Regions from separate parts of the Paenibacillus sp. S29 genome, predicted to be linked through region 2. Evidence: riboswitches for the same ligand, from Rfam matches in the RefSeq annotation. Region 2 holds a riboswitch; the other holds the start of a gene.
What was found. A riboswitch is a leader RNA that binds a small molecule or an ion and turns the genes downstream of it on or off. The one in region 2 is predicted to bind ZMP and ZTP.
Positions count from the first base shown of each region.

Region 1: linked by a shared signal. The riboswitch ahead of ACL9RM_RS02500 (TIGR01440 family protein) and the one ahead of ACL9RM_RS19530 (bifunctional 5,10-methylenetetrahydrofolate dehydrogenase/5,10-methenyltetrahydrofolate cyclohydrolase) in region 2 are both predicted to bind ZMP and ZTP.

Region 1 is NZ_JBMOUI010000001.1:531,959-535,368, reverse strand. Features, by position in the region: gene glyA (serine hydroxymethyltransferase) at 1-823, opposite strand, end outside; gene ACL9RM_RS02500 (TIGR01440 family protein) at 944-1,531, opposite strand; ZMP/ZTP riboswitch at 1,751-1,832, opposite strand; gene ACL9RM_RS02495 (low molecular weight protein arginine phosphatase) at 1,911-2,495, opposite strand; gene ACL9RM_RS02490 (manganese efflux pump MntP family protein) at 2,600-3,160, opposite strand; gene ACL9RM_RS02485 (L-threonylcarbamoyladenylate synthase) at 3,303-3,410, opposite strand, start outside.
Region 2 is NZ_JBMOUI010000012.1:111,543-114,952, reverse strand. Features, by position in the region: gene ACL9RM_RS19540 (ABC transporter substrate-binding protein) at 1-9, shown strand, start outside; gene ACL9RM_RS19535 (cyclodeaminase/cyclohydrolase family protein) at 241-876, opposite strand; gene ACL9RM_RS19530 (bifunctional 5,10-methylenetetrahydrofolate dehydrogenase/5,10-methenyltetrahydrofolate cyclohydrolase) at 873-1,739, opposite strand; ZMP/ZTP riboswitch at 1,852-1,936, opposite strand; gene ACL9RM_RS19525 (fatty acid desaturase) at 2,150-3,211, shown strand; gene ACL9RM_RS19520 (sensor histidine kinase) at 3,279-3,410, shown strand, end outside.

The DNA.
Region 1 (3,410 bases), on a different contig from region 2:
GCGCTTCACCCAAAGCAACCGCTTTAGACGCGATCACATGCATCAGTGGCCCCCCTTGAGTACCAGGGAAAATAGCTTTATCAATCGCTTGCGCCCATGCTTTGCGAGTCAGAATCAGACCCCCGCGCGGACCACGCAGCGTTTTGTGTGTTGTTGTTGTTACAAATTGGGCATGCGGAACTGGACTTGGGTGAATTCCCGCTGCCACGAGACCTGCGATATGTGCCATATCCACCATAAACAGAGCGCCTACATCATTGGCAATGGAAGCAAAAGCTTCAAAATCAATAGTACGCGGATATGCACTCGCGCCAGCTACAATCAGACGAGGGCGGTGCTTAAAGGCTGCCTTGCGCACTTCATCGTAGTCGATGCGGAAGTTGTCTTCGCGTACACCGTAAGCAGCAAAGTTATACAACAAGCCGGAAGCGTTAACCGGACTTCCGTGTGTTAAATGGCCACCATGCGCCAAATTCATACCCAGTACAGTATCTCCAGGTTTGAGAGCTGCCAGATACACCGCCATGTTGGCTTGTGCTCCAGAGTGAGGCTGCACGTTAGCATGCTCGGCGCCGAACAATTCTTTTGCGCGGTCACGTGCGATGTCTTCAACGATATCTACATGTTCACAGCCACCATAGTAGCGTTTGTTCGGATAACCTTCAGCATATTTATTCGTCAGCACGGAGCCCATGGCTTCCATTACTGCTTCACTGACAATGTTCTCGGATGCGATTAGCTCGATATTGTGGCGTTGTCGTTTCAGTTCAAGTCCCATTGCTTCCATCACTGCCGGGTCACTTTTACGCAGGTGTTCCATCATGATTGATTACTCCCTCTCCATAGTCAATTGTTGGGTATACAAGCAAACGCCTGCTCCTCTGTTGGGTACCTCATCATCAATGCAAAAAAGATTAGTACAAACATGCCGCCATGCCAAATGCTAATCGCAGTTTCCGCCGACTTCTTGCTCCAGACTATACACTGCCCGTTGTCCACCAATAAGTGGAGGACGGGTGAATGCCGCTGTCACACGTGCTTCGCCAATCCAGCGAAGACTTGGGCGAAATGGAACAGCAATGGATCGCAGATGCATGCCAATCAGCGTTTCGCCGATGTCTATCCCGGCATGGGCCTGCACGTTCGCCGCCAAACACGCGTCACTCATAGAACGATAGGCGACGGTGGCCATAGAGCCTCCTGCTGTACGAACAGGAACAGCTGCAACCTCCGTCAGTCCCAGTCGCTCCAGCACAGCCCGTTCAACGACCAGCGCTCGGTTCAAATGCTCACAGCATTGAAACGCCACATCAAAGCCATACTCCCTGCGAACGGACTCTACTCCAGACAACAGTTGCTGAGCCACATCGAGCGCTCCCGCCGTACCAATCCGACTTCCAGCCACTTCACTTGTGCTAACGCCAATAACCAGCAGGCGGCCAGCCTTGAGACTGGCTGCTTCTGCGATTTCCCGCACAACAGAAGTGGTCTGTGCTTCTAGCGAAATCTCATGATCCAATTGTCCCACTATTGGAACCCCCTTTGGTTGAACAGCCTCTCAGAGACTAGGCACGGCCTCATGCCCCAAGTTCAACACACTCTCTCCTGATCACAATCTGACTATATTATAGCCGATGTTTCAGATTTCGAGCAGAAAAAATGGAAGAACCTTTAAAGGAATCAACTCTCAGCTAACAATCTGGCTCAACTTGTATATGAAAAAAGAGCAGTCCACACCTATGTGGAATTGCTCTTTTGCCCAGGCGACCGGCCGTATATCCGATGCTCCATCGTGGTTAATCCCACTTTTGTCGCCAGTTACATCGGATTCTCATTTTTCCACCTTATCTTAACGGATTTGCCGCCGAAAATCAACAGATTCCGTACAAAACAGATGAGTAATACCAATTTTATTCGGAAGAAGCCTTTAGCTTGTCCAGCAGCTTATGCAGCGCCGTACGGATTTCTGCAGCTGTGACATCGTAGTCTTCTCGCGAACCGCCAAACGGATCTGAAATATCAAAGCCCGGAATCCGTTGGTGTAATTCAATCATTCGTTCACGTTCCTGCGCCGATAGCTCTTGTCCGAGTGAAGCCATCAACTGCTGTGAAGCATATAAACCATCCAACTCCTGTACATCATTCAACACCGCATCCCGGTTCTCCACATATTCCTTAAGCGTAAATACTTTGCCCGCCGTTTGGGGAAAGCGCTGAATTACGTGCTGTTTATGTCCTTGCGTCAAGGTTAAGATCAGATGCGCCCACCCGGCAAGCCCGTCGCTCAAAGGGGTTGAAGTGATTTGATCGGATATATCGTGATCACGTAGAACCGCCTCTGCATGTCGGGATATCGGCGTGCCTTCCATCGCGGCTACTCCCGCAGAACGCACTTCCAGTTCTAGCCCATGCTCAGCAGCCAACTTACGCAGCATCCCTTCAGCCATTGGACTGCGACAGGTATTCCCTGTGCATACGAATAAGATATTCTTCAACGTTTTCACCCCCCGTATGTTAAAAAAATATATAAACAGAGGATTACTATAATCCTAATCCTTTACGATAACCCTGCACTTATTTTACACTGTCTACGCTAAAATCAAAACATAAACATAAAGCCGAATGCCAACAAAATGGCACCCCCCACTGCTTCCCCATAATCTCCTAGATTACGGCTGACCTTGCGACCCAGCAGCAGGCCCAGCATCGCCATTGCTCCCCCGCAAAAACCAAACGCCAGAACGGACAGCACCAGATCACTCTGGAACATACCTAGTGACACTCCTACAGAAAATGAGTCAACGCTCACCCCAAGTGCAAACAGCAAAAGGCCTAAAGGCGAACGATGATCCAATACCTGTACGCCGTCCCCTTTAAAGGAATTATACACCATATGCCCGCCCAAAAGGATGAGTAGACCCCCTGCGAAGTAGGCCGTCACATGACCTAATAAAGAACTCATATAATGGCCTGTGAACATTCCCAGTAATGGCATCAGAATATGAAAAAAGCCAATGACAGTACTGATGCGCAGCACGTCTCGCAGGCGTATCCCCTTCATGCCGATCCCTACGCCCAGCGATAACGCATCCATTCCTAGCGCTACCGCCATGATTAGAATCGTTACAACCTGCCCGGCATGGGCAGAGGCTGCCAGCATACTCCATCCCTCCATTATCCGTCTGTTCTTGTACACGTTATGCGGACAAGGGGCAAATCAGTACAAGCATGTACTGGAAGTACCCAATACCGAGACGAGGAGGGAGGAAAATTTAATATAAGAGGCTCTGATTCGACAGAAGCTACAAGCGGACGATTCGGTGACCTGCCGCTTTAAGCAGGCGGTTCATGACGGCGTCTCCCAATCCCTTCGGCGGACAGGATTCCGCCAAAATGTAGGTGACGCCGTC
Region 2 (3,410 bases):
AAACAATAGATGTGAGATTCTGCGTTGTAATGAATTGCCCAAAACAGATAGGAATTCGCATATTATACGCAGTATATAGCATTAAAAACCAGTCCAACATGAATCATGTTTGGACTGGTTTTTAATTTACTATTTTGTCGTAATTTCAATAGTATCTTCTTTTTGTATCCAATCAGGCTATTTTTTAATGAGTAAGCAGAATATATTGGTTCGAACAGGTTAAACACGGTTATGAGCAATCTAATTCGCTATTCGACTGCGCACCATCAACAAGGTTTGTTCTTTGATCTGTCCGATTTCACGGATGAGTGCGGCTGTCTTGGTCTCATAGGAGTATTTGACATCCAAATCTTTCAGCGAAGCAAGGTTAATGTCGACGGTAAGCAGGGCAGATTGAGCGGCGGCTTCGAACAGGATCGCGCCGATGCCAAGATCCGAAATCACATTTTTATTGGACATTTCCACAATGTTGTAGGCTTGCGACAATCCGTCCCGGCATACTTCCAACAGGCGCATGGGTACCTCAATGGCAGCGATCACCGCTGTCTGTAAGGAATGGGTACGATAGCGCTTTTCTTCGTCCGTTTCCTTGGGCAAACGCAGCGCGGTCATGTACTGTTCAAAGGATTGGATGTCTGCGGCCATTAGTTCCTCACAATGTGTAGACAATCCTTCCATGCTGCTAATGACGTCCGTGATTTGTTCATGGATATGCGCATATTTTTCTCCTTGTGAAAGGTTGGCGGTCATAGAGGTCATAGCCGCGCCTAGTGCCGCAGCCAGTGCGGATACACTTCCTCCGCCGGGGGTAGGCGCTGCACTTGCAGCCTCTTTTAGAAAATGCCCGATGGAATGATTCCACGACAGTTCACTCATGAATAGACCACCTCTCTGGAGTAGTGTTGCAGATGTATTGCTTTGAGCAGATTTTTGTATAAAATCGCAGTTGTTAAGGTGCCAACACCGCCGGGAACCGGAGAAATGGCATGGACCTTTTCCCCAACGTCTAAAGCGGCATCCCCCACTATTTTTCCCTCTAGCGTCTCATTAATTCCCGCATCTACCAAAATCAGACCGGGATGAACCATATCCTGTGTAATTACATCAGGGCATCCGACTGCGACGAAGGCAATGTCTGCATGGCTCAGATGCTCTGCAATATCACGTGTTCCTGCATGACAGGCGGTAACGGTGGCATTTTCTCTTTGCAACATGTGGAAAAGAGGAAGTCCCACTGTCTGTCCGATGCCCACGAGAGTAACATTTTTGCCTGCCAATGTGTGACCGTAATGCTTAAGTAGCTCGATACAGGCTTGAGGTGTTGCGGGATATAGCCCGGCGTCACCTGTTACGGTAGCCAGCTTGTTATCAGGTGTAATTCCATCAATATCCTTGTAGGGGGCGATGGATTGTTTAATAACGGAGGCGGAAAGATGTTGGGGAAGCGGGAGTTCCAGCATAATGCCATGTACATGGGGGGCATCGTTCAGACTGCCGATCAGGTGCAGTAGCTCGGTTTCGCTAACATGACGATCAAAAGTATGGAGATGAAATGAGATGCCCAGCTTCTCCGCTATTTTTTGCTTGGTCCGGGCATAGTAGGCAGATGCCGGATCACCTTCTACCAATAGGGTCGCCAGATGGGGACGGTGTCCTTGCTGCTTCATTTCTTCTACCTGTGAACGGATCGTTGCATATACTTGCTCAGCTGCTTCTTTGGATTTCATGATAATTGCCATAGTCCGAGCCTCCTCTGAATTTATCGCATGATTTATCAACAGGGTGTCATGGTCTTGTAAAACGAAAAAAAGTATTTGCACAAGGTCGTCAAGACAGACGAATCCTCTGCAAATACTTCTCCCAGGCGAACGGTACGCTTTTTTTGTATGCTCCCTCGTGGTTCATTCCACTGACTTCGCCAGTCACATACAGCGTTATTATGTCTTATATTTTAACAAATAATCCTCAGAAAAGAAACCCGCGAACATTTGGAAAACGGGTTATGTTACTTGTCTATATGACAAATGTCATATACCCGAGCTGACGTTTATGACTACAGCGTCTACAGTCTTCACCTTATACTGAGATTAGATCAACATGTACGCCTAACAGGATCAAGGTATAGGCGTCATTTTAAAGGAGGATCATAATGAGTATGACACAACTCCCATTAGCCCAATTGAAAAAAAATATGGCTCCCTACGAGAAAATAAACACGAAATCCAGCGTTCTGCAACTCATCAATACTTTGGGTCCACTGATCCTATTGTGGTATGCTGCTTATCTTAGCCTGTCAGTTTCGTACTGGCTGACGCTTCCCATTGCCATTGTTGCATCGGGGTTTGTGGTACGGACGTTTATTATTTTTCATGATTGTGGTCATCAATCCTTCTTCAAAAGCCGCAAGCTGAACGACATTGTGGGAACGATTACAGGTATTATTACGCTCTGTCCTTATCATCAATGGAAAAATAGTCACGCGATCCACCATGCAACAAGCAGTAATCTGGATAAAAGAGGCACAGGTGACATGTGGGTGCTTACGGTAGAAGAGTACACAGAGGCTTCAACTTGGACACGGCTGGCCTATCGCATATATCGAAATCCTTGGGTTATGTTCGGACTAGGTCCGATCTATACTTTTTTGATTTCCTATCGCTTTAATATCAAGACAGCCAAACGCAAGGAAAAAATGAACACTCATGTGACGAATATATCCATCGTTGCATTGTATGCACTGTTGTGCTGGGCTATTGGATGGCAGGCCTTCCTTCTCGTACAGGCACCTATCTTTTTTGTATCCGGTATGTTGGGCATCTGGTTGTTCTATGTACAACATCAATTTGAGGATTCGTATTTTGAGCACGATGAAGAGTGGAGTTATATTAATGCAGCCGTAGAAGGCAGTTCTTACTACAAGCTTCCTAAAGTATTGCAATGGATTACGGGGAATATCGGATTTCACCACGTTCATCACTTGAGTCCCAAAGTGCCAAATTATAATTTGGAAAAAGCGCATGAAGCGACACCGTTACTTCAAAAAGCAACCACGATCACAGTGAGTAGCAGTCTGCAATCTTTGAAGTTCCGCCTTTGGGATGAAAATACGAAAACCTTTTTGACCTTTAAACAAGTGAAGCCGCTCCTCAGCAAACGTGTTGCAGTCACGAAACCCATCCCTACACCTGTTGTAAGCACAGAAAGAAAATAACGTTGTACAAAACTTGGTATGATATGATAAGAGATATAAGTCAAGTGAAGTAGAAGAGGGTGGCAGGATGCAAAAATGGTATCAGATTTTTCAAAGAAATACTGGACTTAGCCCTTATGTGTGGGTCGTCTTTTATATCCTGCCCTTTTACTACTTTAGCTCTTCATCTACAAGTCATATTATTCTGGGTACTGCTATT